DNA from 2 places in the Microtetraspora glauca genome. Region 2 is predicted to be linked to the other one. Evidence: riboswitches for the same ligand, from Rfam matches in the RefSeq annotation. Region 2 holds a riboswitch; the other holds the start of a gene.
The links. A riboswitch is a leader RNA that binds a small molecule or an ion and turns the genes downstream of it on or off. The one in region 2 is predicted to bind S-adenosylmethionine.
Positions count from the first base shown of each region.

Region 1: another riboswitch for S-adenosylmethionine. It lies ahead of AB0I59_RS39490 (aminotransferase class V-fold PLP-dependent enzyme); the one in region 2 lies ahead of thrC (threonine synthase).

Region 1 covers NZ_JBFALK010000034.1:13,761-29,155, reverse strand. Annotated here, with positions in the region: gene AB0I59_RS39520 (type III pantothenate kinase) at 1-112, opposite strand, end outside; gene AB0I59_RS39515 (L-aspartate oxidase) at 159-2,723, opposite strand; gene panC (pantoate--beta-alanine ligase) at 2,821-3,669, opposite strand; gene AB0I59_RS39505 (Rossmann-like and DUF2520 domain-containing protein) at 3,660-4,550, opposite strand; gene AB0I59_RS39500 (SAM-dependent methyltransferase) at 4,678-5,640, shown strand; gene AB0I59_RS39495 (cytochrome P450) at 5,624-6,829, opposite strand; SAM riboswitch class IV at 6,950-7,065, shown strand; gene AB0I59_RS39490 (aminotransferase class V-fold PLP-dependent enzyme) at 7,114-8,406, shown strand; gene AB0I59_RS39485 (NADH-quinone oxidoreductase subunit D) at 8,436-9,626, shown strand; gene AB0I59_RS39480 (DUF3180 domain-containing protein) at 9,630-10,079, opposite strand; gene folK (2-amino-4-hydroxy-6-hydroxymethyldihydropteridine diphosphokinase) at 10,099-10,599, opposite strand; gene folB (dihydroneopterin aldolase) at 10,596-10,967, opposite strand; gene AB0I59_RS39465 (nuclear transport factor 2 family protein) at 10,964-11,383, opposite strand; gene folP (dihydropteroate synthase) at 11,370-12,227, opposite strand; gene folE (GTP cyclohydrolase I FolE) at 12,342-12,929, opposite strand; gene ftsH (ATP-dependent zinc metalloprotease FtsH) at 12,932-14,932, opposite strand; gene hpt (hypoxanthine phosphoribosyltransferase) at 15,197-15,395, opposite strand, start outside.
Region 2 covers NZ_JBFALK010000004.1:21,590-36,984, reverse strand. Annotated here, with positions in the region: gene AB0I59_RS09245 (HelD family protein) at 1-1,647, shown strand, start outside; gene AB0I59_RS09240 (hypothetical protein) at 1,854-2,510, shown strand; gene AB0I59_RS09235 (DUF4190 domain-containing protein) at 2,862-3,440, shown strand; gene groL (chaperonin GroEL) at 3,521-5,146, opposite strand; gene AB0I59_RS09225 (cold-shock protein) at 5,500-5,703, opposite strand; gene AB0I59_RS09220 (MoaD/ThiS family protein) at 6,065-6,340, opposite strand; gene thrC (threonine synthase) at 6,378-7,640, opposite strand; SAM riboswitch class I at 7,655-7,794, opposite strand; gene AB0I59_RS09210 (RNA polymerase sigma factor) at 7,942-8,493, opposite strand; gene AB0I59_RS09205 (alpha,alpha-trehalose-phosphate synthase (UDP-forming)) at 8,610-10,037, shown strand; gene AB0I59_RS09200 (MFS transporter) at 10,182-11,348, shown strand; gene AB0I59_RS09195 (hypothetical protein) at 11,326-11,919, opposite strand; gene otsB (trehalose-phosphatase) at 12,041-12,886, opposite strand; gene AB0I59_RS09185 (DUF3263 domain-containing protein) at 12,912-13,220, opposite strand; gene AB0I59_RS09180 (SAM hydrolase/SAM-dependent halogenase family protein) at 13,316-14,137, shown strand; gene AB0I59_RS09175 (S8 family serine peptidase) at 14,248-15,285, shown strand; gene AB0I59_RS09170 (ABC transporter ATP-binding protein) at 15,326-15,395, opposite strand, start outside.

The sequences.
Region 1 (15,395 bases), on a different contig from region 2:
CGTCCGCGGTGCGCCGGGGGTCGGTGGCGATCCGCCAGTGCTCGATGACCTCTTCACCCTCGAACAGGCCAAGCACCGTGTGGGTGTTGCTGACATCGATGGTGAGCAGCATGCCCTGATTATGCACTCTGTCGATCAATCCCTCATCATGGCCACGGTCAGAGGCCGCCGGCCCGGTCCGCCTCGCGGAGGTCCAGGGCGATGTCCAACGCGGGCGCGGAGTGGGTCAGGCCACCCACGGCGAGGTAGTCCACACCGGTCTCCGCCACCGCGGCGGCGGTGTCCAGGGTCAGCCCGCCGCTGGACTCCAGCCGGGCCCGGCCGTCCACCAGGCGTACGGCCTCGGCCAGCCGCTCGACCGTGAAGTTGTCGAGGAGGATCTCCTCGGCCCCCTCGGCCAGCACGGGCTCGATCTGGTCGATCCGGTCCACCTCGACCTCGATGGGCAGGTCGGGGTGCGCCTGCCGTACGGCGCGGAACGCTTCGGCGACCCCGCCCGCGGCCACGACGTGGTTGTCCTTGATCAGCGCGGCGTCGTGCAGGCCCATGCGGTGGTTGACCCCGCCGCCGCAGCGCACGGCGTACTTCTCCAGGGCGCGCAGCCCGGGGAGCGTCTTGCGGCTGTCGCGGATCCGCGCCTTCGTCCCGGCGACGGCGTCCACCCACCGCCGGGTCAGGGTGGCGACGCCGGAGAGGTGGGTGAGGAAGTTGAGGGCGGTGCGTTCGAGTGTGAGCAGGTCCGTCGTCAGGCCGCGCACGGTCATGAGGACGTCGCCGCGGGCGACCCTGTCGCCGTCCTTGGCGCGCCGCTCGACGGCGACCATCCCGGGCGCCTGGCGGAACACCGCCTCGGCGACGGCCAGGCCCGCCACGACGCCGTCGGCGCGCGCGACCACGTCGGCGACGGCCGTCTGGTCGGCGGGGATGGTGGCGGAGGAGGTGACGTCCCGCAGTCCGGCGAGGTCCTCGTCGAGCGCCTCGGTCACCAGTGCGAGGAGGCGCGGCGGGTCGATGCCGAGCCCGGCGAGCTCGGCGGACAGCTCTTCCGGGAGCTCCGTCGGCCGGTGCCCCGGCCGCTCCTCGTGGGCCGCGTGCTCCATGAGCAGTCCTTCCTCTTCCAGGGTGATGTCGATGTGCAGCCGCCAGTTCCGGTCGTCGCGGGCGGGATGGTCCTCACGCCAGTGCGATCCCCGGGTCTCCAGCCGCTCGGCGGCCGCGCCGGTCAGGGCGCACGCGACGGTCAGCAGGTTCGTGGCCTCCCAGGACTCCGTGCACGGCTCCACCGCGATCGGGGTCCACATGGCGCCCGACAGCGCCCGCGACACGTCGATCAGGCTCTGCCGGCTGCGCAGCACGCCGGCGCCGCGGCTCATGTGGTTCTGGATCCTGGGCCGGGTACGCGGGTCGACCAGCCCCACCGGCCGTCCGTCGTCGACCGGCTCGCCGGGCTCGCCCTGTTCCGCCCGGGACGACACCAGATCGGCCGCGATCCGCTCGGCGAAGACCAGCCCTTCGAGGAGGGAGTTGGACGCGAGGCGGTTGGCCCCGTGGACGCCGGTGCACGCGACCTCTCCGCAGGCGTACAGGCCGGGGACGCTGGTACGGCCGCGCAGGTCGGTGCGGACGCCGCCGCTCGCGTAGTGGGCCGCGGGTGCGACCGGGATCGGCTCGGTGACCGGGTCGATGCCGTGCTCGCGGCAGACGGCCAGGATCGTCGGGAACCGCGCCCGCCACTTCTCCTCGCCGAAGTGCCGGGCGTCCAGGTGGACGTGGTCGGCGCCGGTCTCCCGCATCTTCCCGGTGATGGCCTTGGCCACGACGTCCCGCGGCGCGAGGTCGGCGAGCTCGTGCACGCCGCGCATGAAACGCTCGCCGGCCGCGTCGATCAGCACGGCCCCCTCACCGCGTACGGCCTCGGAGACCAGCGGCTGCTGGCCGGTCGAGTCCTCGCCGAGCCACAGGACCGTGGGGTGGAACTGGACGAACTCGATGTCCCTGACGACGGCCCCGGCGCGCAGCGCGAGGGCGACGCCGTCGCCGGTGGACACGACCGGGTTGGTGGTGGAGGCGTAGACCTGGCCCATGCCGCCGCTCGCCAGGACGACGGCGCTCGCCCGCGCGGCGCCGACGCCGTCCCGCGCTCCCTCGCCCATGACGTGCAGCGTCACGCCGCAGGCCCGGCCGTCGCCGTCCCTGAGCAGGTCGAGCGCGAGTGCGTGCTCGATGACCTCGATGCGGGGTTCCGCCACGGCGGCCGCGACGAGGGCGCGCTGGACCTCGGCGCCGGTGGCGTCACCTCCCGCGTGGACGATGCGGTTGCGGCGGTGGCCGCCCTCGCGGGTGAGCTGGAGCTCGCCGCCCGCGTCACGGTCGAAGCGGGCGCCGTGGTCCATCAGCCGTCGCAGCGCGTCCGGCCCCTCGGTGACGAGGACGCGTACGGCCTCCTCGTCGCACAGGCCGACACCGGCGATGAGCGTGTCCCTGAGGTGCTCCCCGGGGGTGTCCTCGGGGTCGAGCACGGCCGCGATGCCGCCCTGGGCCCAGCGGGTGGACCCGGCCGACAGGGTGTCCTTGGTGACGACCAGCACCTTCCCCTGGGGGGAGAGCTCTGTGTAGCGGAGCGCCACGGTCAGCCCGGCGATGCCGGAGCCGATCACGACGACGTCGGCGTGGGCCGTCCAGCCGGGGGCGGGCGCCGTGAGCCTTCTCGGAATCGCCACCATCGGGGGTTCCCCTTTCGTCAAGATGACGATAACGGCCCCAAGGATACGCGGCCCCACGGACCCCCCACAAAACCCCCGGAGGGGATGATCTACCAGATCATGGGAGTTGTACGGCGATGTTGTCGATCAACCGGGTGTTCCCCACCTTGGCCGCCACGGCCAGGATCGCGTCGCCGTGGTGCTCCTCGCCCACGGAGGCGAACGTGGCCGGGTCCACCAGAGCCAGGTAGTCCAGCAGCAGCGGCGGGGACAACCGCGCCGCTTCGTCCAGTACGGCTCTCGCCGCGTCCAACACCCGGGCCGGGGTCGTCTGGGCGGCGCCGGCGCGCAACGCCCTGGACAGGTGGAGCGCGGTGCCCCGGTCGGCGTGCGAGAGGTAGCGGTTGCGGCTGGACAGGGCCAGCCCGTCCGCTTCCCGGACCGTCGGCGCGCCGACGATCGAGACGGGCACGTTGAGGTCGCGCGCCATGCGGCGGATGAGCGCGAGCTGCTGCGCGTCCTTCTGCCCGAAGATCGCCACATCGGGCTGGACCAGGTTGAACAGCTTCAGCACGACGGTCAGCATGCCGTCGAAGTGGCCGGGGCGGAACGCGCCCTCGACCGTGGCGCCCATCGCCCCGGCGGACACCCCCACCTGGTGGCCTTCGGGGTACATCTCCTCGACCGACGGCGCGAAGACGACCCGGACGCCCTCTTCCGCGCACACCTCGAGGTCGGCGTCGAGCGTACGCGGATAGCGCGAGAAGTCCTCGGCCGGGCCGAACTGCAGGGGGTTGACGAAGATGCTCACCGCCACGTGCTCGGCGTGCTCGTGGGCCAGCCTGATCAACGAGCGGTGCCCGGGGTGCAGGGCCCCCATCGTGGGGACCAGCGCGAGCCTGCCGGGGCCGATCGCTTCCCTCGCCTTGGCGAGCTCGGTGCGGTCACCCGCGACGATCACGTCCATATGTTCCCTCCCAGCGCGTCCAGGAGGCGCTCCGCGGTCTCGGGCTTGAGCAGCCCGGCGGCGAGCGCCCGGTCCGCGGTGAGCCTAGCGAGGGCGACGTAGGCGTCCGCCGCTTCGGGTGCCGCGAGGATCAAGGCGTCCACGTGTTTGCGCACGGTGCCGGCGTCGCCGCGGACGACAGGACCGGTCAACCCGGAGATGCCGAGGCGCAGCACGTTGTCCAGCGCGGCCCCGAGCAGCGGGCCCAGCATCCGGCCGGGCTGCTCGACGCCGATCTTGCTCAGCAGCTCCTGCGACTCGGCGATCAGGGTGACCATGTGGTTGGCGGCCCCGGCGATGGCGGCGTGGTAGAGCGCGCGGTCCTGGTCGGCGATCCAGACCGGCTCCGCCCCCATCTCGATGACGAGCGCCTCGGCGACCGGGCGCAGCATCACCGGGGCGGTCACGCCGAACGACGCGCCGGTGAGCCGGGACAGGTCGTCCTCCCTGCCGGTGAACGTCATGACCGGGTGCAGCGCCAGAGGCAGCGCCCCGGCCTCCGCCGCCGGTTCGAGCACGGCGAGGCCGTACGCGCCGCTGGCGTGGACCAGGAGCTTGCCGCGCAGGTCGGCCCCGGTCGCGGCCAGGCCGGAGACCAGGCCGGGCAGCACGTCGTCCGGCACGGTGAGCAGCACCAGGTCGGACTTCCCGATCACGTCTTCCGGCCGGCTCAGCTCGACGCCGAGCCGCTCGATCGCCCGCCGCCTGGACGAGTCGGAGACCCCGCTGGCGGCCACCACCCTGTGGCCGGCCTGGGCGAGCGCCGCTCCGAGAACCGAGCCGACGCGACCCGCGCCGAGCACCCCCACGGCTAGCCGCGCGGGGCGGTCACCTGTATCCATGACGCCTCCCTTCGGCCCAGCGTAACGGCGGCGGGCATCGCTCCGCCGCCGCTACTCGACAGGCGGGATCTTGCCCTGATCGGAGGCCGTCTAATACCGCCGCCGTTCCTCGGTAACGTCGGTCGATGTGTGGGTCACCTGGCGGGAAGCGACACGGCGGGCACTGTACGGCGACGGCGGCTTCTACCTGAGAGAACGGCCGGTCCGGCACTTCCGCACGTCGGTGCACGCGTCACCGGCCTTCGCCGAGGCGGTGCTGCGCCTCCTCGGCGAGGTCGACGCCGCGCTCGGGCGGCCTCCGGTCCTCGACCTGGTCGACATGGGCGCGGGGGACGGCGTGCTCGCCGTGTCCGTGCTGGAACTCGCCCCGCCCGAGCTCGCGGACCGGCTGCGCGTCACCGCGGTCGATCTGTCGTCGCGGCCGGAAGATGTGGACGAGCGCGTGGCATGGGTGCCGGCCGTACCGGACGAGGTCCATGGGCTGATCTTCGCCAACGAGTGGCTCGACAACGTGCCGGTGGACGTCGTGGAGCGGACTCCCAGCGGGCCGCGGCTGCTCCTGGTGGACCCCGCGACCGGCGAGGAACGTCCGGGACCGGCCCCGGACGAGCGGGATCTCGCCTGGCTGGAGCGGTGGTGGCCGCTGCGGGCCGTGGGCGACCGCGCCGAGATCGGCCGTCCCCGCGACGAGGCCTGGGCGTCGCTGATCGTACGGCTCGCGCGCGGCACCGCGGTCGCCGTGGATTATGCACACCCTGTGGACGACCGGCCGGGCGCCGGGAGCCTCGTGGGCTACCGGAACGGCGCGGCCGTACCTCCCGTGCCGGACGGGTCGTGCGACATCACGGCGCACGTGGCCCTGGACGCCTGCGCCGCGGCGGGCGAGCGGGCGGGCGCGCGGGACACGACGCTGACGACGCAGCGGGAGGCTCTGCGGCGGCTGGGCGTCGGCGGAGCCCGGCCGCCGCTCGCTCTCGCGCACGCCGACCCGCGCGGCTACCTCAGGGCCCTGGGGCGTGCCTCGGAGGAGGCCGAGCTGATCGATCCGGCCGGGCTCGGGAGGTTCGGCTGGCTCAGCCAGTCACGGTGACCCGCAGCGACTCCAGGCCGCGGATGATGTAACCCGGCTTCCAGACGGGCTCCTCGACGAGTTCCAGCTTCGGGGCGGCGTCGAGCAGCGCGGTGAAGGACTCCACCAGCTCGACCCGCGCGAGCGGGGCACCGAGGCAGAAGTGGATGCCCGCGCCGAAGGAGATGTGCGGGTTGTCCACACGCCCGATGTCCAGGCGGTCCGGGTCGGGGAAGACCTCCGGATCGCGGTTGGCCGAGCCGAAGAGCAGCCCGATCTCCACACCGCGGGGGATCGTCACCCCGCCGACCTCGATGTCCTCGAGGACCCAGCGCTCGAACATCTGCAGCGGGGTGTCCCACCGCAGCAGTTCCTCGATGGCCGTGGGCATCAGCGTGCGGTCGTTCCTGAGCCGCTCCAGCTCGGCCGGGTTGCGGAACAGCGACCACCAGCCGTTGCCGGTGACGTTCACGGTGGCCTCGTGGCCGGCGTTGAGCAGCAGCACGCAGGTGCCGATCAGCTCGTCCTCGGTCAGCCGGTCACCGTCGTCCACGACCTGCGCGAGGGCGGAGATGAGGTCGTCTCCCGGCTGGTCCTTACGAGATCTGGCCAGCTCGCGTAGGTATTCGGCGAACTCCGCCGCCGCCCGCACGGCCGTGTGCTGCGCATCGAGCGAGGGGTTGAGCTCGTACATGCCGCAGATGTCGGCGGACCACGGGCGCAGCAGGTGCCGGTCGGCCTCGGGCACGCCCAACATTTCGGCGATCACGGTCACCGGGAGCGGCTCGGCCACCTCGGCGAGCAGGTCGCCGCCGCCGCGCTCGACCAGCCCGTCGGCCAGCTCCCTGGCGATCCTGCGCACGCGGGGGCGGAGCGACTCCACCATCCGAGGCGTGAACGCCTTGGACACCAGGCGGCGCAGGCGGGTGTGGACGGGCGGCTCGACGTCGAGCATGCCGGCCCTGACCACCCTCCAGAAGGGTTCCTGGAACTCCGGCTCGGGTTCCCTGCCGAATGCCTCGTGCGAGGCCGTGTGGAGGTAGGAGCGGCCCAGCCGCCGATCGCGCAGCAGCGCGTTCACGTCGGCGTGACGGGCGATCAGCCACTGGCCGGTCGGCTCGAAGAAACTGACCGGGTCGTTCTCCCGCAGATCGGCGTAGACGCCGTACGGGTGGGCCACGAACTCGGGATTCCAAGGATCAAACTTCACAAACCAACCATACGAAGCATTTTGCCTGGTCGCATCACCTGAACCACCAGTACGGACATCACATTTCGGGCAACTGACGGCTTGCGGCGCCGGGGAGGGAGTGGGCTATAGTGCCGCACAGGTCATGAGTGCCAGCGCACAGCCCCGGCTTGCTGGCCGGCAACCCTCGCGTCCGCGGCGGGGTGCCCCGGGTGAGGACCAGGTCCGGCGCGAGGCGCGCCGGGCAAGCGCGGGCTCCGCCGGTATGACGCCATGGCCGGGGTCCCTGACCTCAGGAGGCCGTCGTGTCCGTTCTCTCGCTGTCCACCCTCTCCCCCGCCGCCGCCCACGAACGGCCGATCCCCGCCGTCCTGGGCGCCGACCTCGAGGTGCCGGTCAAGGGCGGGCGGCTGGTGCCGTACGCGAACCTGGACTACGCGGCGAGCGCGCCCTGTCTGGAGCCGGTGAGCGCCGCCGTCACCGCGGCGCTGCCGGCCTACTCCAGCGTGCACCGCGGCGCCGGATACGCCTCCCAGCTCACGACGGCCCGGTACGAGCAGGCGAGGCACACCGTCCGGGCGTTCGTGGGCGCCCGCACGGACGACGCGGTGGTCTTCACCCGCAACACGACCGACGCGATGAACCTGCTGGCCCGCAGCCTGCCCGAGGGCACCACCACCGTCGTGTTCGACACCGAGCACCACGCCTCGCTGCTGCCCTGGCCCGACGCCGTACGGCTCGCGCCCCCGGCCTTCCCCGGCGAGGCGATCAGGGCCGTGGACGAGACGCTGGCCGGGATCGAGGGACCGGCCCTCCTGGTCGTCACGGCCGCCTCCAACGTGACCGGCGAGCTGTGGCCGATCGCGGGGCTCGCGCACGTGGCGCACCGGCATGGCGCCCGCGTCGTCGTGGACGCCGCCCAGCTCGTCCCGCACCGGCGGCTCAACCTGGCCGCGCTCGACCTCGACTACGTGGCGTTCTCCGGGCACAAGCTGTACGCGCCGTTCGGCGCCGGAGCCCTCGTCGGGCGGGCCGACTGGCTCGCGGGGGCCGCGCCGTACCTGCTGGGCGGCGGCGCGGTGACCTCGGTCGGCGCGGACGGCGAGGAGACGTCGTGGAGCGACGACCCCGAGGTGCGCCACGAGGCCGGGACCCCGAACGTGCTGGGGGCGATCGCCCTCGCCGCGGCCTGCGACGCGCTGGCCGCGACCGGCTGGACGGCCCTGGTCCGCGAGGAGGAGCGGCTGGTGGCCCGCCTGCGCGCGGGGATCGCCGGGATCGAGGGCGTGCGCGAGCTGTCCCTCTGGGGGCCGGACCACCCCAGGGTCGGCATCGTGTCGTTCACCGTGGACGGCCTGACGGCCCGTGAGGTCGCCGAATCCCTGTCGGCGGACCACGGCATCGGCGTCCGGGACGGCAAGTTCTGCGCGCACCCGTTCGTACGGCACCTGCTCGGGACGTCCGACGGCGGCTGCCAGGACGGCACGGCCAGCGCCGTACGCGCGTCGATCGGGATCGGCACGACCGAGGAGCACGTGGACCGGCTGATCGGCGCTCTGCGGGACCTGGCCACAACCGGGGCGGGCATTTCGTCCTGAACCACCCACCGGCGTGGGAGCATGGCCGTATGACAGGAGAGCCTCGGGCCGAGGGGGCGTTCCGGGAACGCGTCGTGGGCATCGGGTCGGGCGCGGGAGCGGTGGCGCCCCGGGAACTGGCCACCGAGGACATGGTCCTCAACATCGGACCGCAGCACCCGTCGACGCACGGCGTGCTGCGGCTGCGACTCACCCTGGACGCCGAGCGCATCGTCAGCGCCGAGCCGATCATCGGCTACATGCACCGGGGCGCCGAGAAGCTGTTCGAGGTGCGCGACTACCGCCAGATCATCGTCCTGGCGAACCGGCACGACTGGCTGTCGGCCTTCGCCAACGAGCTGGGCGTCGTGATCGCGGTCGAGCGGATGCTCGGCATGGAGGTCCCGCGACGTGCGGTGTGGGCGCGCACGCTGCTGGCCGAGCTCAACCGGGTGCTCAACCATCTGATGTTCCTCGGGTCCTACCCCCTGGAGCTGGGCGCGATCACCCCGGTCTTCTACGCGTTCCGCGAGCGGGAGACCCTGCAGCACGTCATGGAGGAGATCTCCGGCGGCCGGATGCACTACATGTTCAACCGCGTCGGCGGCCTCAAGGAGGATCTGCCGCTCGGCTGGCTCGACCGCGTGGGGCAGGCCGTCGCCGACGTACGGCGCCGCCTCCCCGACATCGAGAACCTTGTCTCCGGCAACGAGATCTTCCTCGCCCGGACCAGGGGCGTCGGGGTGCTGCCCCGCGAGACGATCATGCAGTACGGCGTGAGCGGCCCGATCGCCCGCGCCTCCGGAGTCGACTTCGATCTGCGCAGGGACGAGCCCTACCTCGCATACGGCGAGCTGCCGGTGAGGGTGGTGACCCGGACAGAAGGCGACTGCCACGCCCGGTTCGAGGTGCTGCTCGACCAGGTCAAGGCCTCCCTCGACCTGGCGGACGCCTGCCTTGACCGGCTGCGGGAGCTCCCCCCGGGACCGATCAACCAGCGACTGCCGAAGATCCTCAAGGCCCCCGAGGGCCACACGTACGCCTGGACGGAGAGCCCGCTCGGCATCAACGGGTACTACCTCGTGTCCCGGGGCGAGAAGACCCCCTGGCGGTTGAAGCTGCGCAGCGCGTCGTTCAACAACGTCCAGGTGCTACGGGAGATCCTGCCGGGGCATCTGGTCGCCGACATGATCGCCATTCTCGGTTCGATGTTCTTCGTCGTCGGGGACATCGACAAATAGCGGTTACTTGCGCTCCTCCGGCTTGCCCGGCACCCGGCAGCAGTGCTCAAGGAAAAGCGCCGCGCAGATCAGCACGACGCACGAGGCGAACGAGCCGCCCGCGACGAACGCGTCCTGCCGCGGCTGGGGCAGGTCGAGCAGGTTGAGCACGTGGAGCACGAAACCCGCGAAGACGCCCCCGAACACCGCGCCCGCGTGCGCCGTGGCCTTCGCCAGGGCGGCGAGCCGGGCGACCGCCAGCGGCTCGGCCGGCTTGGTGCCCGGCTTGCGGCGGATCCTGGCCCGGGTCAGCCACCCGGTGTACGCCTCACCGATGGCCAGCAGCAGCAGGGTCGGGATCGCGCTCCACGGCACGGTCGGCAGCTGGGAATAGGTCTTCTGCAGCAGGCCCCAGGTGAGCAGCGCGAACACCACCACCAGGCCGACCAGCACGCCGGGGTTGCTGGGCTTCACGCAGGCTCCTCTTGCGACATCAGGCGGGGGGCTCCAGGGACAGGTCGTCGCGCAGCCGTACACCGGCCTGGTCCAGCCCGGCGAGCAGGTCGGCCACGGCGCCGTGCCCGGTGAGCGTCGCCTCCGGATCGGCCCGCAGCCACGGGACCAGCACGAACGCCCGCTCATGCGCCCGGGGGTGCGGGAGCGTGAGCTCGGGATCGGCCGACACGACGTCGTCCACCATGATCAGATCCACGTCGAGAGTCCGCGGCCCCCAGCGCTCCACGCGCACCCGGCCGAAGGCGTTCTCGATGCTCTGGGCGCGTTCGAGGAGCGCCCACGCGTCCAGCATGGACTCGGCCACGACGACGGCGTTGAGGTAGGGGTCCTGCTCAGGCCCGCCCACGGGGTCGGTCTCGTACACGGGGGAGACGGCGACGAACGTCAGTCCCGGAGCGTCGAAGAGGGCGTCGATCGCGCCCTGGAGATTCTCCATCCGGCGACCGAGATTGCTGCCGAGCGCGAGCACGACCCTCATTCGCGACCCCTTCTGATGGTCACCACCACGTCGTCGAACGGCAGCGGAATGGGCGCGGCCGGCTTGTGCACGCTGACCTCCACCTCGTCTACCAGGTCGTACGCCAGGCAGACGGAGGCGAGCCGGTCGGCGAGCGTCTCGATGAGGTTGACCGGCTCGCCCCCGACCGTCTCCACCAGGCGCACGGCCAGCGCGCCGTAGTCGACGGTCTTGGTCAGGTCGTCTCCCCCGGCGGCGGGCGCGGTGTCGAGGAACAACGTCACGTCGACCACGAACTCCTGGCCGAGCTCCCGCTCCGCGGGCAGGCAGCCGTGCCGCCCCCGCGCGCGCAGCCCCACCAGGCGAACGCTGTCACTCCGGCCGCTCACTCTTCCTCCTCCTCGTCCTCGCTCTGCAGGACGGGGGACCCGTGGTACAACCACAGGCGCCAGCCGTCCGGGGTGCGGACGTACGTGCTGGTCGCGACCACCCGGCCCGCGGCGAACCCCGCCTCGTCGGTGTCCGCGGCGGTCAGGATGTTCTCCGCGCAGGTGAGCACGGCGACGTCGCCCAGCACCATGGTCCGCACGTCGGTCAGCACGAACTGGATGTACGGGGTGTTGGCCATGATCAGTGCCCACGAGCGGAGCACCTCGGACCGGCCGCTGAGCATGGGCCAACCGGGGTGGACGCACATCGCCACCCGGTCGCCCGCGTCCTCCGCCCAGATCTCGGACATCCGATCCAGGTCCGCGCTCTCGATCGCGTCGTAGAACTCCTGGTTGAGCTCCTCAACGTCCTTCATCGGCTGCCTTCCACGCCGCCGCGACGCGTACGGCGTCCGCGTTGGGTCCGACCTGGTGTACCCGGACGCACCAGGCGCCCTCCCGCGCGGCGAGCGCGGTGACCGCCAGCGTGGCGTCGTCACTGCGGTCGAAGGGGCGGGGCCTGCCCTCGGCGTCCGGCAGCAGGCGCCCGAGGAACCGTTTCCTCGACGCGCCGATCAGCACGGGATGGCCCATCTCGACCAGCTTGCGGGTCCCGGCCAGCAGCGCCCAGTTGTGCTCGGGATGCTTGGAGAACCCGAGCCCGGGGTCGATGACGATCTGCTCCTCGCGCACGCCCTCGCCGAGCACCGAGTCGACCCGCTTGCGTAGTTCCTCGGTCACCTCGGTGACGACGTCTCCGTACATCGCGCGGCTGTCCATGTCGTGGCTGTGGCCGCGCCAGTGCATCACGACGTACGGCACGCCGGTCGCCGCGACGACCCTGGGCATCGCCGGATCGGCCAGCCCGCCGCTCACGTCGTTGACGAGCATGGCACCGGCTTCCACGGCCGCCTCGGCGACCTCCGCGCGCATGGTGTCCACGCTGACCGTCACGCCCTCCTGGCGGAGGACGCGGATCACGGGCTCGACCCTGCGCAGTTCCTCTCCGAGGGAGACCCGGGCGGAACCGGGGCGGGTGGACTCGCCACCGACGTCGACGATGTCCGCGCCCTGGGCGACCAGTTCCAGCCCGTGGGCGATCGCGGCGTCCGCGTCGAACCACTGGCCGCCGTCGGAAAAGGAGTCGGGCGTCACGTTGACCACGCCCATGACCAGGCATCGCCCGGGATCGGGCATCCCGGGCACGTGGTGTGTGGTCATGCTGCCTCCTCGTCCGCGAGCCGGCGATGACCATTCGTCACTGTGTCTACTGGTTCGCTCGCTTCTCGCTCGCAGCCAAGCCTAGGCGCTCGGAGGTCGGGAACTGTATCCGGATCAGTTGCGCCCGAGGATGAGCGACATCGCCTCGGCCCGCGTGCTCTCGCAGGTGCGGAAGTCGCCCCTGACCGCGGAGGTGATGGTCTTCGCGCCCGGCTTGCGCACACCGCGCATGCTCATGCACATGTGCTCGGCCTCGATGACCACGATCACACCGCGTGGTTCGAGCACCCGCATCAGCCCGTCGGCGATCTGCGAGGTCATCCGCTCCTGAACCTGCGGCCGGCGGGCGTAGACGTCCACCAGCCGGGCCAGCTTGGACAGACCGGTGATCTGGCCCTTGGCGTTCGGCGTGTACCCGACGTGGGCCACGCCGTGGAAGGGCAGCAGGTGATGCTCGCAGGTCGACATGACCTCGATGTCCTTCACCAGCACCATCTCGTCGTGGTCGGCGTCGAACATCGTGGTCAGCGCGTCCTCCGGCCGCTGACCGAGTCCCGCGAACTGCTCCGTGTAGGCACGTGCGACCCGGGCCGGGGTGTCGCGCAGGCCGTCCCTGTCGGGATCCTCGCCGATGGCGAAGAGGATCTCCCGGACGGCCTTCTCGATCCGGCCCTGGTCCACGTAATGCGGCTCGACCGTCACGGTCAGGCCTCGTCCTTCTGCGGCGCCTGGTCGTTCATCCACGGAGCCGGGTTGCCGGCGGGCAGAGCCTGCCCGTTGCCGTTGGCCCGCTCCTTCGGAGTGATCACCGGCGGGCGGTCGGACGGGAGCCGCTTGCCGTACCCGGCGTACGAGGGACGCTTTTCCTTCGTCTCGACCGGAGCGAAGACCTGGAGCACCTGCTCGCGGGAGAGGGTCTCCTTCTCCATGAGCTCCAGCACGAGGTTGTCGAGCACGTCGCGGTACTGGACGAGGATCTCCCACGCCTGGTCGTGCGCGGACTCGATGAGCCGGCGGACCTCCTCGTCGATCGTGGAGGCGATCTGCTCGGAGTAGTCGCGCTCGTGGCCCATCTCACGCCCGAGGAAGACCTCGCCGTTGCCGCTGCCGAACTTGCGGGCGCCGAGCTTCTCGCTCATGCCGTACTCGGTGACCATGCGGCGGGCGATGGAGGTGGCCTTCTCGATGTCGTTGGAGGCACCCGTGGTGGGCTCGTGGAAGACGAGCTCCTCCGCGGTGCGGCCACCCAGCAGCATGGCGAGCTGGTCCATCATCTCTGACCTGGTCGCGAGGAACTTGTCCTCCATCGGCAGCGTCATCGTGTAACCGAGGGCGCGGCCGCGGGACAGGATCGTGATCTTGTGGACCGGGTCGGAGTTGGGCAGCGCGTGCGCGACCAGGGCGTGACCACCCTCGTGGTACGCGATGATCTTCTTTTCCTCGTCGGACATCACGCGGGACTTGCGCTCAGGACCGGCCATCACGCGGTCGATGGACTCCTCGAGGGTGTTCATCGAGATGAGCTTCTGGTCCTGCCGGGCGGTCAGCAGCGCCGCCTCGTTGATCACGTTGGCCAGGTCGGCTCCGGTGAAGCCGGGCGTACGCCGCGCGATGACGTCGAGGTCGACGTCCTGGGCGAACGGCTTGCCGCGGCCGTGGACGCGCAGGATGCCCTTGCGACCCTCCAGGTCCGGACGGTCGATGACGACCTGACGGTCGAAGCGGCCGGGGCGCAGCAGCGCCGGGTCGAGGATGTCGGGCCGGTTGGTGGCGGCGATGAGGATCACGCCGCCCTTCACGTCGAAGCCGTCCATCTCGACGAGGAGCTGGTTCAGCGTCTGCTCGCGCTCGTCGTGGCCACCGCCGAGACCCGCGCCGCGGTGACGGCCCACCGCGTCGATCTCGTCGATGAAGATGATCGCCGGAGCGTTGGCCTTCGCCTGCTCGAACAGGTCGCGGACACGCGAGGCGCCGACACCCACGAACATCTCGACGAAGTCGGAACCCGAGATCGAGTAGAACGGCACGCCGGCCTCACCGGCCACCGCCCTGGCGAGCAGGGTCTTGCCGGTTCCGGGCGGGCCGTACAGCAGGACGCCCTTGGGGATCTTGGCGCCGATCGCCTGGAACTTGGCCGGGGCCTGCAGGAACTCCTTGATCTCCTGGAGCTCCTCGATGGCCTCGTCGGCACCCGCGACGTCGGCGAACGTCGTCTTGGGAGTGTCCTTGGTGATCAGCTTCGCCCGCGACTTCCCGAAGTTCATGACGCGGGAGCCGCCGCCCTGCATCTGGTTCATGATGAACAGGAAGATCAGGACGATGATGATGATCGGCAGGAAGCTGACCAGCAGGCTGACCAGGAAGTTCTCCCTGGGGACCTCGACGGTCCAGCCCTTGGAGGGGTTGGCCTTCGCCAGCGCCTCAGTCAGCTGGACGCCCTGGCCCTGCACCCAGGGGGCCTGGATGCGGTCCACGGACTTGCCACCGACGTCGATCGGCTTCAGCAGCGTCAGCTCGGCGCGCTGGTCCTTGTCGACGACTTTGGCGCTCTTCACGTTGCCCTGCTGGATCTGCTGGACGACGGTAGAGGTGTCGGCGGTGGTGTAGTTGCCGTCCCCGTTGAACATCGTGGTGACGAGCAGGAGAAGCACGACGATGCCCAGGATCCACAGTAGTGGCCCACGTGTAAATCGCTTGAGATCCATCCGTTGCGGAACCCCGGCGGGCCCGTCCCTTCCTGACCAAGGCCTGGCCCCGGGCGGAACCCGGGTCGCGGCATCCCTCGCCGCTCCTACTGACTACCCGCAGGTAACCGAATGGCACCCGCAGATATCAGAAGGTACACCGGGCCGCCGCATGCGGTAACTGCATGAGCGGCTCCGGCTTTACCTTTCCAACGTACGTGACGCAATCCGTGTTCCCTACCAGGGAGCGGACCGCGGCCCGCACAAGAGGACTTCGCTCAGGGCTTACTCGCCGCCGTAGACATGTGGAGCGAGCGTGCCGATGAACGGCAGGTTGCGATACCGCTCCGCATAGTCGAGCCCGTAACCGATCACGAACTCGTTCGGAATGTCGAACCCGACATACTTCACATCAATTGGCACCTTGACCGCGTCCGGCTTACGGAGCAGCGCGCAGATCTCCAGCGAGGCCGGGTTGCGCGAC
Region 2 (15,395 bases):
CCGATGGGCGTGGCGCTGCGCCGGCGCTTCGGCTACCAGGGCGGCTCCCTCACCGCGTACGAGGACGAGCCCCTCGACGGCCGGGAGCTCGGGCAGAGCAAGCTGCTCACCGAGGAGATCGAACGCCCGCGCACCGGCCCCATGCGCGACATCGTCGCGACCATCCAGCCCGACCAGGACGAGATCGTCCGATCCGATCTCGGCGTGACCGTCTGCGTCCAGGGCGCCCCGGGCACCGGGAAGACCGCCGTCGGCCTCCATCGCGCGGCCTATCTGCTGTTCACCCACCGGGAACGGCTCTCCAGGTCAGGCGTCATGATCGTCGGACCGAACCGCGCGTTCCTCTCCTACATCTCCTCCGTGCTGCCCGCCCTGGGCGAGGTGAAGGTCGACCAGACGACCGTGACGGGCATCCTCGGCGACCACGCCCATCCCGAGGACCCGGCCGTCGCCGCGGTGAAGGGCGACGCGCGGATGGCCGCGGTGCTGAAGCGCGCCCTCTGGCTGCACGTCGCCAAACCCGAGGAGGGCGTGCTCTTCACCAAGGGCGTCAACCGCTACCGGGTCGCCGACTACGAGGTCCGCGAGATCGTCGCCTCGCTGCGCGGCACCACCCGCTACGGCCCGGGGCGTACGGCCCTCGCCCAGCGGCTGGCCAACGCCGTGCTCATCCAGATGGAGCGCCGCGGAGAGTCGCCCGACGACCGGGTCCAGGACGCCGTGGCCAGGTCACGGCCGGTCAAGCAGGTCCTGGACGCGGTGTGGCCGAAGCTCACGCCCGAGCAGGTCCTGTTCCGGCTGTTGTCCGACGCCGAGTTCCTCGCCCACGCCGCCAAGACCGACCTGTCGCCCGACGAGCAGGAAACGCTGATCTGGCGTAAGCCGTACCGGTCGTACAAGTCGGCACGATGGACGGCGGCGGACGGAGCGCTCCTCGACGAGTTGGGCGACCTCATCGAGCGCACGGCCTCTCACGGGCATGTCGTGGTCGACGAGGCCCAGGACCTGTCCGCGATGCAGCTCCGCGCCCTCGGACGGCGCTGCCGCAACGGCTCCGCGACCATCCTCGGCGACCTCGCCCAGGGCACGACTCCGTGGTCCGCCCAGTCGTGGAAGGCCGTGCTCGATCACCTGGGACAGCCGTCGGGCGAGGTCACGGAGCTCACGCTGGGGTTCCGCGTGCCGCGCGAGGTCCTCGACTACGCCGCTCGGCTGCTCCCCTCGGTGGCCCCCGAACTCGCCGCGCCGCGCTCACTCCGTCCCGGCGCCGGCTCCCTGTCCGTACGGCCGACGGCCGATGTGGTCACGGAGATCGTCCAGGCCGTACGGCCGGCGCTCGCGCAACCCGGATCCATCGGCGTGATCGTGGCGGACTCCGGCGTCCTCGACGTTTCGGCGGCCCTGACGGTCGACGGCGTCGAGCACGGGGTCCTGGGCCCCGACTCGACCGGCGACCATCGCCTGCTCGTCATTCCGGCGACCCTCGCGAAGGGCCTGGAGTACGACCACGTCATCGTCGCCGAACCCGCCGACATCGTCGCGGCGGAGGAGCGCGGCCTCGCCCGGCTCTATGTGGTCCTGACCCGTGCCGTCACGTCACTGACCGTCGTCCACCAGAAGGACCTCCCGGCCGAACTGGCCGAATAGCCGTCATACGGATGCCCGAAAGGCCCCCTGGACCCACGTTCGGGGGGCTGACTTTATGTAGTCACATGGATGCGCACAGAGGTTACACGAGCTCGGCGATTTCCCCCAGAAAAGAGCTTGCCCCGGGGCGATTGCTGAGCAGAGGCACATCCCGGGGCTTCCGGAACCGATAGTAGCACTACGAACACACTCCGAGAACAGTAACGATGATCGAGGTACAGAACGCGCTCTCACTGGAACGCTTCGCCCCCTATCTGAGGGTCTGCGACGGCGACCTCCTCGCCGCCGCGCGGCTCTACGCGTGGAACATCGAGATCTCCGCGGCCTTCCACGGCCCGCTTCACTGTCTTGAGGTGGTGCTCCGCAATGCTCTGCACAGGCATTTGGTGCGGCTGTTCGACCGCGCCGACTGGTGGACGGCTCCCAGACTGTGTCTTGACCAGGTCGCCCCGCAAAAGATCGCGACGGCCAGGATGGAGGTAGCTCGAGCGCGAACCATACCCACGACTGGCCACATCGTCGCCTCCCTGATGTTCGGTTTCTGGGTGAACCTCCTGGCCAGCGGAAACGACTACGAAACGCGGCTGTGGAGACCCGCGTTGCACCAGGCCTTCCCTGGCTACGAGGGACGGCGCGGTCCCCTTCACCGGGACCTCTATCACGTCCGACTGCTGCGCAATCGAATCGCGCATTACGAACCGATCCACAAGCGACACCTGGCTGCCGACCACTCGACCATAGTGCGCGTTCTGAGTTACCTCTCCCCCGAGACCGCCGCATGGGTCGAACTGAACGACAGGGTGCCGGAGGTGCTGGCGCGGCGGCGAGATGTGTGTGCGGCGGTCGTTCCGTGCCGGCTCTGAACCGGACGTGAGAGTTCGGCAGATCGGCGCACGTCGCCAGGCGTCCTGACAGCCTGGATGACATAGGCGGCTTGCCGCGAATAAGGACACGGGCCACTATGTGGTCGTGTGAATGACTTTCCCCCGGGTTATCCCCCAGCCTCGGGTTCCCCCTATCCCCCGCCGCCCGATTCGGGTTCCTCTCAGCCACCAGGCACGCAGGGCTCCGGATACGGGCCGAATCCATACGGCCCACCGTCCGCCTACCCCGATGGCTCGTATGGCTCGTATGGCTCGTATGGCCCGGGCGCCTATCCACCCCAGCCCCACCCGCCCTACGGGGCCTACCCGGCGAGGACCAACGGCTTCGCCGTGGCGGCGCTCGTCTTCGGGATCATCGGCGGCCTGCTGTTCTCCGTCATTTTCGGGATCGCCGCGCTGGTCCAGATCAGAAAGCGGGGCGAGAAGGGCCGGGGCCTCGCCATAGCGGGGCTCACCATCTCCGGCCTGTGGGCGCTGTTGATCGTGACCGGCGTCGTCATCGCCGCCATGACGTCGGCGGAGCGGGACAGCTCCGGCGCGATCACGGAGAGCGGCTCCCTGAGCGTCGCCGACCTACGGACGGGCGACTGTCTCGACGGTGTCGCCGACGGCGAGGTGTCGTACACCATCAGTGCCAAGTCGTGCTCGGAGCCGCACGACGCCGAAGTGATCACCCAGTTCGACCTGCCCACCGGTGCGTGGCCCGGCAGGGACGCTGTGAGTGACAAGGCCACGTCCGGGTGCGAGAAGCGGCTTGCGCGCCTGCTCTCCGACAGCCCGATGGTCGACCGGCTCTCCGGTTTCATCCTCTACCCGCCCGACGCCGCGTCGTGGGGGAAAGACCGGTCTGTCACGTGCCTGGCGGTCGACACGAACGGCGGCAAGCTGGCCGAAAAGGTCAAGCGGTAGCGCCGACGCCATGGATCATTCCGACAGAGAAGGGCGGCTCCCCCGCGAGGGGAACCGCCCTTCTCTGTTGACGAGCAGACTCAGAAGTCCATGTCGCCGCCGCCGGGCATGGCGGGAGCGGACGGGGTCTTCTCGGGCTTCTCGGCGATGACGGCCTCGGTGGTGAGGAACAGGGCCGCGATGGAGGCGGCGTTCTGCAGCGCGGAGCGCGTCACCTTGGCCGGGTCGATGATGCCCGACTCGAACATGTTGACGTACTCGCCGGAGGCGGCGTTGAGGCCCTCACCCGGGGTGAGGTTGCGCACCTTCTCCACCACGACGCCGCCCTCAAGACCGGCGTTGACGGCGATCTGCTTCAGCGGCTCCTCGAGAGCCTTGCGCACGATCGCGGCACCGGTGGCCTCGTCGCCGCCCAGCTCGAGCTTGTCGAACGCCTTGGCGCCGGCCTGCAGCAGGGCCACGCCACCGCCGGGGACGATGCCCTCCTCGACGGCCGCCTTCGCGTTGCGAACGGCGTCCTCGATGCGGTGCTTGCGCTCCTTGAGCTCGACCTCGGTCGCCGCGCCGGCCTTGATGACGGCGACGCCGCCGGCCAGCTTGGCGAGGCGCTCCTGGAGCTTCTCGCGGTCGTAGTCGGAGTCGGTGTTCTCGATCTCGGCGCGGATCTGGTTCACCCGGCCGGCGATCTGCTCGGCGTCACCGGCACCGTCGACGATGGTGGTCTCGTCCTTGGTGATGACGACCTTGCGGGCCTTGCCCAGCAGGTCGAGGGTCGCGGACTCGAGCTTGAGGCCGACCTCCTCGCTGATGACCTGACCACCGGTGAGGGTGGCGATGTCGCCCAGCATGGCCTTGCGGCGGTCGCCGAAGCCCGGGGCCTTGACGGCGACGGACTTGAACAGGCCGCGGATCTTGTTGACGACCAGGGTGGCCAGGGCCTCGCCCTCGACGTCCTCGGCGATGATGACCAGCGGCTTGCCCGCCTGCACGACCTTGTCGAGCAGCGGGAGCAGGTCCTTGTTGGCCGAGATCTTCGAGTTGACGATGAGGATGTAGGGGTCCTCGAAGACCGCCTCCATACGCTCCGGGTCGGTGACGAAGTAGCCCGAGATGTAGCCCTTGTCGAAGCGCATACCCTCGGTGAGCTCGAGCTCGAGGCCGAAGGCGTTGCTCTCCTCGACGGTGATGACGCCTTCCTTGCCGACCTTGTCCATGGCCTCGGCGATCATCTCGCCGATCTGGGCGTCGCCGGCGGAGATGGTGGCCGTGGAGGCGATCTGCTCCTTGGTCTCCACGTCCTTGGCCAGCTTGGAGAGCTCCTCGCTGACGCGCTCGACGGCGGCCTCGATGCCCTTCTTCAGGGACATCGGGTTGGCGCCGGCGGCGACGTTGCGCAGGCCCTCGCGTACCAGAGCCTGGGCGAGCACGGTGGCGGTGGTGGTGCCGTCACCCGCGACGTCGTCGGTCTTCTTGGCGACTTCCTTGACGAGCTCGGCCCCGATCTTCTCCCACGGGTCCTCGAGCTCGATCTCCTTGGCGATGGAGACACCGTCGTTGGTGATCGTGGGGGCGCCCCACTTCTTCTCCAGCACGACGTTGCGGCCCTTGGGGCCGAGAGTCACCTTCACGGCGTCAGCGAGCTGGTTCATACCGCGCTCGAGACCGCGCCGGGCGTCCTCGTCAAACGCGATCATTTTGGCTGCCATAAGGCTAGACCTCCCAGTTGCAGGGTGGCTTGCGAGGACCGAGCCGACGCCCGCGACGGCGTCTGGGCCCGCATTCCCTTCGCCGGCCCCATCGCCTCGATCCTGGTGTTTCTGTCACTCTCGACATCAGAGTGCCAACGAACTGTTTAGCACTCTACCCAGGCGAGTGCAAGCCGCAACGGGTCTGAGCTGGAAGCATCACTCTTTTCGCACGTCCAGCATCATGGATCTACCCGTGCCGTACCCTGACGGACACGGCGGATGCGTGCCGGAACGCGAAGGCCCGGCTCGCCCCACGCGAACCGGGCCCCAGGCCGACGCTCCACGAAGCGCCGTCAGATGCCGTTCCAGGATCAAACGACGGTCCGTACGCCTTCCGCCTGCGGGCCCTTCTGACCCTGCGTGATGTCGAACTCCACCCGTTGCCCCTGCTCAAGGGCCTTGTAACCGTCCATCATGATTGCCGAGTAATGGACGAACACGTCCTTACCACCGTCTACCGCGATGAAGCCGTAGCCCTTGTCCGCGTTGAACCACTTGACGGTGCCCTGCGCCACTTCCGACTCCTCTTGCTGGGCTGGAGATCACGCCCATTCCCGCGCGATCCGTAACAGCTGATCTCAATGCAGACGCCCGAGACCAGTGCTGACCGCCGATACCGAAGAGGCCCCCGGTTACGTCGATCGTCCTCGACCATACCCGTGTCAAGCCGTAGGGCAACAGAGTCAATCCCCAAACTACTTCTTGGCGTTCGCCCAAAGCAGGATCAGGAGAATATTCGGTTAACGATTAGTTAGTTGAGAATTGCACCACATGCCCCGATGTCCAGATAAACGGCCATTAGCCAGAACCCCACGTCAACATGCGAACACCCACGTAGCCGGCCTGGGTACGTGGGTGTCGTGGGCTCGCGAGGGGTCAGCCGCCGGCCACCGCCGGGATCACCGAGATCTGGACACCCTCGGGAGTGGGGGTGTCCAGACCCTCCACGAAACGGACATCCTCTTCCCCGACATAGACGTTGACAAAACGCCGAATCTTGCCCGTTTCATCGAGGATCCGCGCGCCGATGCCGGGATAGTCGGCGTCCAGCTTCTGCAGGACCTCGCGCAACGTTCCGCCTTCACCGGACACCTCGGCGGCTCCCCCCGTGTATGTACGAAGAATCGTCGGAATCCGTACAGAAACGCTCATTTTTCGCTCGCTTTCGTTGCTTCGTTGGTAAACGCGGTCAGTTGGCGAAAGCCGTACGGAATGCCGCGAGAGAGGGGCGGATGACGGCCGCGGGCCGGGCCTCGGCCGCGACGGCGTCCAGGGTCTTCAGGCCGTCTCCGGTGTTGAGCACGACCGTCTCGGCCTCCGGGTCGAGCGCGCCGCTCTCGGTGAGCTTGCGCAGCACGCCGACGGTCACCCCGCCCGCCGTCTCGGCGAAGATGCCCTCGGTCCGGGCGAGCAGCCGGATCGCGTCGACCACCTCGCGGTCGTTCACGTCCTCCACCGCGCCGCCGGTGCGCCGCGCGATGTCCAGCACGTACGGCCCGTCGGCCGGGTTCCCGATCGCCAGCGACTTGGCGATCGTGTCCGGCTTGACCGGCTGGACCACGTCATGACCCGCCTTGTACGCACTGGAGACCGGCGAGCAGCCCTCGGCCTGCGCACCGAAGATCTTGTACGGCTTGTCCTCGACCAGACCCAGCTTGATCAGCTCGCGGAAACCCTTGTCGATCTTGGTGAGCTGGGAGCCGGAGGCCACCGGGATGACGATCTGGTCGGGGATCCGCCAGCCGAGCTGCTCGGCGATCTCATAGGCCAGCGTCTTGGAGCCCTCGGCGTAGTACGGGCGGAGGTTGACGTTGACGAAGCCCCACTTCTCGCCCAGCTCGTCACCGATGAGCTCGGAGCAGAACCGGTTGACCTCGTCGTAGGTGCCGTCGATCGCGACCAGGCGGCCGCCGTACACCGAGGCCATGGTGATCTTGGCCTCTTCGAGGTTGGAAGGGATGAACACGCACGAGTCGAGCCCCGCGCGGGCGGCGGCCGCGCCGACCGCTCCGGCGAGGTTGCCCGTGGAGGAGCAGGACAGCGTGTGGAAGCCGAAGTTCCGCGCGGCCTCCAGAGCGATCGCCACCACGCGGTCCTTGAAGGAGTGGGTGGGGTTGCCCGAGTCGTCCTTGATGTACAGCGAGCGGAGGCCCAGCTCTCCGGCCAGGTTGTCGGCCTTGACCAGCTTGGTCCAGCCGGGCTGGAGGTTGGGCCGGGTCTCGACGTTCCCGGGCACGGGGAGGAGCTTGCTGTACCGCCAGATGTTGGTCGGACCGGCCGCGATCTCCTCGCGGGTCACCGGACCGAAGTCGTACGCCACCTCGAGTGGCCCGAAACACTCGATACACGCGAAGATCGGGCCGAGGTCATAGCGGGTGCCGCACTCACGGCAGGACAGAGCCGAGGCGGGGCCGAAGTCGAGAGCGGAGTTTGCAGTGCTTGCGAGCGCCATGAAGCGAGGCCTTTCCCTCATCTTCGCTCGTGGCCACCCTGGTCACGAGCCGGAATTGGCACCTGTCCCGGCCGGCCTCGTGGTCACGAGTACGGGCACCGGGAGGGTTGCCGGGGCTTCGCAGGGCCGGTCCCTCCACCCCTCTGGATGAGCAATATTCAGTTGTTCCCTGACGGGCATGCCGCAGGGCGTATCCCAAAGATCATCGGCGGGACACTCCCTAGCACTGTACCTTGTCGTCCCAGGTGTCCGATCCGACGTCTCATTATTCGAGATGAAATCGCATTGCCAGGTAAGACGATCAGCCGTATGCCTCGCCCAGGGCCGTCTGCACGTACTTGCGCGCCTGATGGATGCGCGACTTGGCGGTGCCGAGCGGGATGCCCAGCTGATCGGCCACCTCGGTGTAATCCAGCTGGCAGATGTCGCGCAGCACCAGCGCCTGGGCGAGGTCGGGCTTCTCCGCCTCCAACGCCTCCATCGCGTCCAGCAGGTCGAGCCGCGATCCGGCGATGACGCTGACCCGGCGCGGGTCGGGACGCTGCTCGGGCAGCTCCTCCGCCTGCTCGGACGCCCGGCGCTTCAGCGACCGGTAGGTGGTGCGGGCGCAGTTGGCGGTCACGATGTGCAGCCAGGTGCTGAACTTGGCCCGCCCCTCGAACCTGCCGATGTTGCGCGCGACCGCGAGGAGGGTGTCCTGGGCCGCCTCCTCGGCGTCCTGCCGGTAGGGCAGCAGCCGTTCACAGTGCCGCAGCACGTGCGGCTCGATCATGCGCAACAGCTCGCCGAGAGAGCGATGATCGCCCTGGGCGGCCGATCGGGCCAGTTCCTCGGTCGTCTCGTCCAGTGCCATCTCTGATCTCATCCCGCCTCGCCGGGGCACCCGCGGTTCCCTGACATCCTATTGGCGACGGTCAGGATTTATTACTCTTCCGGAATGCGCGCCCTCACAGTAACGGGAGCCGGATCATGAGCAGCAACGTGCTGATCGCCTCCAATCGGGGGCCGGTCTCGTTCACCCTGTCCGACGACGGCGCGCTCACCATGCGGCGCGGCGGCGGCGGCCTCGTCTCCGGGCTGTCCGAGGCGTTCAAGGACTCCGACATGCTCTGGGTCTGCGCGGCCCTCTCCGACGGCGACCGCAGTGCCGCACGGCTCGCGCCGGGCGGCCGGCTGGACCAGGCGGGCTACGACACGGGACGGCTGCGGATGCTCGACATCCCTCCGGCGACCTTCCATCGGGCCTACAACGCGGTCGCCAACTCGACCCTGTGGTTCGTCAACCATCTGCTCTACAACACCCCGACCATGCCGCACTTCGACACGCGCTTCCGCCGCGAGTGGGCGTCCTACCAGGAGTACAACGGGGCGTTCGCGCTCGCGCTCGCCGAGGAGGCCGCGCACGGCGCCAAGGTGATGATCCAGGACTACCACCTCACCCTGGCTCCGGCCATGCTGCGGGTCGAGCGGCCCGACGTGCGGATCGCGCACTTCTCGCACACGCCCTGGGCCCCGCCCGAGTACTTCTCGCTCCTGCCCGACGACGTCGCCGCCGAGGTGCTGTCGGGCATCCTCGGCGCGGACCACGCCGGGTTCCTCACGTCCCGCTGGGCCGCCGCGTTCATGGACTGCTGCGCCGCCATCCTGGGGGCGCGGGTCGACCGGGCCGGCCGTACGGTCACCTACGAGGGCAGGACCACCCGCGTCGGCGTACACGGGCTCGGAGTGGACGGGGACGCCCTCCGCGCCAGGGCCGCCGAGCCGGACGTCGAGGCGCGCATGACCGCGCTCAAGGAGCAGGTCGGCGACCGGCGGCTGATCGTCCGCATCGACCGGACCGAGCTGTCCAAGAACATCGTCCGCGGCCTGATGGCCTACCGGGAGTTCCTGGCCGACCACCCCGAGTGGCACGGCAGGGTGGTCCACCTCGCCTTCGCCTACCCGTCGCGGCACGACCTGCCCGAATACCGTGAGTACACGGCGGCGGTGCAGCGGTGCGCCAAGGAGATCGAGGACGCCTACGCCACCGAGGAGTGGGACCCGCTCATCCTCAACGTGCACGACGACTATCCCCGCTCCCTCGCGGCGTACCGGCTGGCCGACGTGCTGCTGGTCAACCCGATACGCGACGGCATGAACCTCGTCGCCAAGGAGGGGCCGATCCTCTCGCCCCGGTGCGCGCTCGTGCTCTCCCGCGAGGCGGGCGCCGCCACGGAACTCGGAGCGGACTCCCTGCTGGTCAACCCCTTCGACGTCTCGGGTACGGCGGCCGCCCTGCACGAGGCGCTGATCATGCCGGAGGACGAGCGGGCGGAGCGGTGCGCGCGGTTGCGCGCCGCGGCCACCGCGCTCCCTCCGCGGCGGTGGCTCGCGGAGCAGCTCGCCGCACTGTCCTGACCATGCCGCGGCGTCCCGCCGCGGCCCGATGGACCGGCGGGGACCATCGCGTTCGCACGCCTGTCTGACCTCAGGGTGATCTCTCCTGAATGAGGTCCGGTGATAGCGTCTGCGCTAGTTTGCGCTTCAGCACGGGGGACGAGCTTGACCACGACCGTCGCGGCCGCCAGGCTCACCAGGGACCGGCCGACCTGGCTGATCTACCTCCAGCTCGCGACCTTCGCGACGTACCTCTACGCGCTCTCCGCCGCGCTTCCCACCCTGCGCGCCGAACTCGGCGTCTCCCAGGCCGTCGCTGGCCTGCACGGCACCGCGATGGCGGTCGGAGCGATCGTCACCGGCCTCGCCCTGCCCGCACTGACCAGGCGCTTCGGCCGCCGCACCATCACCTGGGCCGGGCTTGTCGGCATGAACGCGGGCATGCTCACCGTCGCGCTCGGCCACGCGCTTCCGTTCACGCTGAGCGGCTACCTCCTCGCCAGCGGATCGGCCTCCATGGCCCTCTACGTGTCGATGGCCGTCCTGAGCGACCACCACGGCCTCGCCGGGCCCGCCGCGATCAGCGAGTCCAACGCCGTCGGGGTGAGCGCGGGCATCGCGGCCTCATACGTCTTCAGCCTCGCCGCCGGGTCGGCACTCGGCTGGCGGTCCGCGCTCTACATCCCGATCGTCGCCACCGCCGTCCTCGCGCTCACGATGGGCAGGGTCTGGGTGCCCGACCCGCAGCAGGCCGCGGTCGCCGTCTCCGGCCCCGCCAAGGCGCCGTACGGGTGGCGCTTCCATGTGGCCGGGGCGGTGCTGCTGTGCTGCGTGGCACTGGAGTTCACGTTCAATCTGTGGGCGGCCGAGCTGTTGGCCCAGCGGACCGGGCTCACGGCGGCCGCCGCGGCGACCGGGCTGTCCGCGATGCTCATGGGGATGGCCGTCGGCCGGTTCGGCGGCGCCAGGCTGGCTCTGCGCCTCCCTTCGTCGACGGTGCTTCTCGGCGCGCTGGCCGTGACCCTGGCCGGGTGGGCGATCTTCTGGACCGGCACCTCGGTGCCGCTCGGCTACGTCGGCCTCGCGCTCAGCGGGCTCGGCATCTCCGTCCACTTCCCGCTCGCGCTGGCCAGGATCATCGACGCCTCCGGCGGCAGGCCGGACCGGGCGTCCGGCGCCGCCTCCATCTGGGCGGGCGTGGGGTCCGGCGCCGGGCCGTTCGTCCTCGGCGCCCTGGGCGACGGGTTCGGCACCCACGCCGCGTTCCTGCTCGTGCCCGCGCTGATCGGGCTCGCCGTCGGCGGGATCATCAGCTCCAGGTCGCGTACTTGAGGACCGTCGAGAGGCCCTGCGTGTTCCACTGGTCCACGAAAAGGATCTTCGACTTCGGCAGGTACCACTCACGCTGGGTGAAGTGGCCCTTCACCTTGCCGCTGTTCATGCTGACGCAGTTGGCCGACCAGGCGCGGTAGTACGCCTTGTGCCCGGGGCCGATCTGGTGCAGCCCCTTGGCCGCGAGCGTCATCTGGCCGGTCGAGAGTTTCGCGTCGTACACGCAGGGGCCGACGTCGGTGGCCGGGTAGAACGGGCCTTCCGGCGTGTACGCCTGGAACACCTCGTGCCCTATCTCGATCGCGCTCGGGCCCAGCACCCAGAAGCTGCGGCAACCGGAGTCACGGAACCCGAAGATCTCGTCGTGGACGGTCGGGCACGAACCCGTCACCACGCGGGTCCAGTCCTTGCTGATCTTGTAGACCTTCCAGGACTTGGGAACGGTCAGGTTCAGTCCGGCACGCAGCCGGAGGATCTTGGTGTCGGAAGCGGAGGTGGAAGCGGAAGCGGCGGCCGGGGTCGCCAGGACGGCGAGGCCGGCCACGGCAGCCATGATCGTCTTCTTCATCATGGCGGAATCGTATGGTCGTGAAGTTGCAAACGACTTGCGGGAGACCGCACGCGCCCTTCCGTGCGCATGCCGTGGCCCGGCCGGGCCCTTCGGGAATCGCCTGTGGCCGGCTGTAGCGGGTTCAGGCGCCGGCCGGGGAGATCGCCGCGGCCAGCGAGCGCAGGAGCCGTACGACGCCCTCGGGGCCGTCCACGACGGCGTCGGCGTGCTCGACCAGCCGGGTGACCTCCGCGGAGCCGCTGCACACGCGCACTCCCGGCAGGCCGGAGGTCGCCACCGCGTCGAAGGCCGCGATGTCGCCGAGATCGTCGCCGAAGAACATGACGGACCTGGCCGACCGTTCGGCGAGGAACGCGCGCAGGGCCTGCCCCTTGTCCATGCCGGGCGGCCGCAGCTCCAGGACCAGCCGTCCCGGCTCGACGATGAGGCCGGACGCGGCGGCCAGCTTCGCCACCGGCTCTCCGAGCGCCAGCAGCGCGCCCTCGGGATCGGAAGCCCTGCGGGTGTGCACGGCCACCGCCCGGCCCTTGTCCTCGATCAGGACGCCGTCGAAGGCCCGCGTGATCGAGGGCAGCTCGGCGCGTACGCGGCCGAGGCCGGGCGGCGGAGGCGGCGCGGTGACGTCCCCGCCCTCCCACCGCTCCAGGCCGTAGTGGCCGAGGACGACCAGACCGGGTACGTCGGCGAGGGCCGGGCCGCCGGGCGCCTCGCCCAGGGCGAGCGCCTGGAGGGGCGGACGGCCGGTCACGATGACCACCGCGCGCACCAGTTCGCCGAGCCGCAGGAGCGCGGCGGGCGCCTCGGGGTGGATCCTGGCGGACGCCGGGTCGGGCACGATGGGCGACAGCGTGCCGTCGAAGTCGAGGCCGATCACGGCCCCGGAGGGGTCGTCGAGCACCGCCGCAAGCCCGGCGCGTCCCGTCTCGGTCCTGATCAGCGCCTCGACGGGCGCCGTCTCGTCTCCCATAGCGGGCTACATACCCCCAAAACAGTCAAGGGCGCGGGCCGAAACGGCGCGCGGCCCGATCACGGCGACGCGTCGCCCGCATCCGTCGCAGGCGCTTGACCAGCATCGGGTCGTGCTCCATGGCCTCGACCCTGTCGATCAGCTCCCCGAGGATCTGGTAATAACGGGTCGCGGAGATGTCGAAGGTCTCCCTGATGGCCTGTTCCTTGGCTCCCGCGTAGCGCCACCACTGACGCTCGAACGCGAGCACCTGGCGATCGCGATCCGAGAGTGCCTGAGGTCGGGGGGCGTTCTCGGGAGCGGGACCTTCGCCGCCGACCGGCGCAGTATCCATGCTCTCCTCCTCAGCCGGGCTTGTGGCCCGCCCTCATGGTAGTCGCGGAACGCCGGGGTGTTCAGAGCGGAGAGCCGGACGTAGTGTCACCAGGTGTGACCTCAGTTATCACGCTCCTCACCGACTACGGGCTGGAAGACGGGTTCGTCGCCGCGTGCCACGGAGTGATCATCGGAATAGCGCCGGAGGCCCGGATCATCGACGTCGCGCACCTCGTGCCCGAGGGCGACGTGCGGCGCGGCGCGGCCATCCTGGCGCAGACCCTGCCCTACCTGCCCCCCGGTGTGCACATCGCGGCCATCGACCCCGCCATGGGGGGCAACCGCCGCCTGGTCGCCATCGAGGCCGGCGGGCGGATGTTCCTCGGGCCGGACAACGGCGTGCTGTCCTGGGCGGTGCACGCGGCGGGAGGCGCCGAGGCGGCGTACGAGATCGCCAACGAGGACCTGTTCCTCAAGCCCGTCTCGCCGACGTTTCCCGGGAGGGACATCTTCGCGCCCGTCGCGGCGCACCTCTGCGCCGGACACCGGCCGGGCGACGTAGGCCCGCGGATCGACGTTCTCGGGCTGGTCTCGCTGCCCGCTCCCACGTCCCGGGTGCGGGACGGCGCGGTCGAGGGCGAGGTGCTCTCGGTGGACCGCCACGGCAACGTCCAGCTGTCCATCACCACCGCGGACCTGGCCGTGCTGGGCGTACGCGGGGGCGACACCCTCGGCGTGTGGCTCGGCAGGCGGCAGCTCGCCGTGCCGTACCGGGAGACGTTCGCGGCGGTGCCGCCCGGTGATCTGGTCGCGTTCACCGACTCGGCGGGGCTGATCGCGCTCGCGGTCAACTCCGGGGACGCCTCCGAGCGGCTCGGGCTCCCTCCCGGCGCCCACGTACGGCTGTCGCTGCAATCACAGAAGGGACAGCCGTGACATAACGGACCGCAAGGGGTCGTTCACCGAAACATCAACTCCGGTCGACGGTCCCATGCGAGAATTGGCCCTCCCTGACCCGCTGTCCCGGGGAGGAGGCCCGTCACGGCATGAGGTCGGCGATGCTCTTCTGCGTCGTACCGATCTTGCTCGCCGCCTGCCTGCTCACCGGAGCGACGGCCGTCCCTTCCGAGGACGTGGGCGCCGCGGTCCGCGCGCGCCAGTGGCCGCTCCAGGCTCTGGACGTCAGGAAGGCATGGCGGACCACCCGTGGCGCGGGAGTCACCGTCGCCGTGCTCGACACGGGCGTGGACGACCGGCATCCCGACCTCTTGGGAGCGGTCGTCCGTGGACCCGACCTCACCGGAGCCACGACGAGCCCCGGCGGCTCCTGCGGCGCGTGGACGAGCACGACCCGGCAAACGCCGCACGCGCCCTCCGGAAAGCACGGCACCGCCATGGCGGCCCTGATCGCGGGTCGCGGGCACGGCCCGAACGACACCCACGGCATACTCGGTGTGGCCCCCGAGGCGCGGATCCTCTCGATCAAGGTCACGCTGGACGATGACGACCTGCTCGGCGTGGGCAACACGATCTGCCGCGACGCCGTCGCCCGCGGCATCAGGTACGCCGTGGACCACGGCGCGCAGGTGATCAGCATGTCGCTCGGCGGAGGCAGCGGGTCCTACCAGGGATCGGCCGCCGAGGAGAGGGCCGTGCGGTACGCCCTGTCCCGCCAGGTCGTGTTGATCGCCTCCTCCGGCAACGACGGCGCCGGAGCGAACAGGAGGAACTATCCCGCCGCCTATCCGGGCGTGATCGCGGTGGGCGCGGTGGACCGGGCGCTGCGGCCCGCCTCCTTCTCCAACCGGCAGGACTACCTGTCCCTGGTCGCCCCCGGCACGGAGATCGTCAGCGCCGAGGGCCGCGGCTCGTACGTGATGGCGGACGGCACGAGTTCGGCCGCGGCCCTCGTCGCCGGGGTCGCGGCGCTGGTCCGCTCCCGCTATCCCGACCTGTCGGCCCGCCAGGTACGGCGGGCGCTCCAGCGGGGCACGACCCCGCGCCCGCGCGGCGAGCGCGACGACGCGTACGGAGCCGGAATGGCGAGCGCCCGGCGCGCCCTTGAGGCGGCCGGGCGCATGTGACCCGTTCGACCGGCGACGCCGGTCCGGTGCCGGTCCGGCGTCAGTTCACGTGGACGACGTCGGCGGCCTCGGCGAAGTGGCAGGCACTCGGGTGGTCCCCGGCCTTGTCG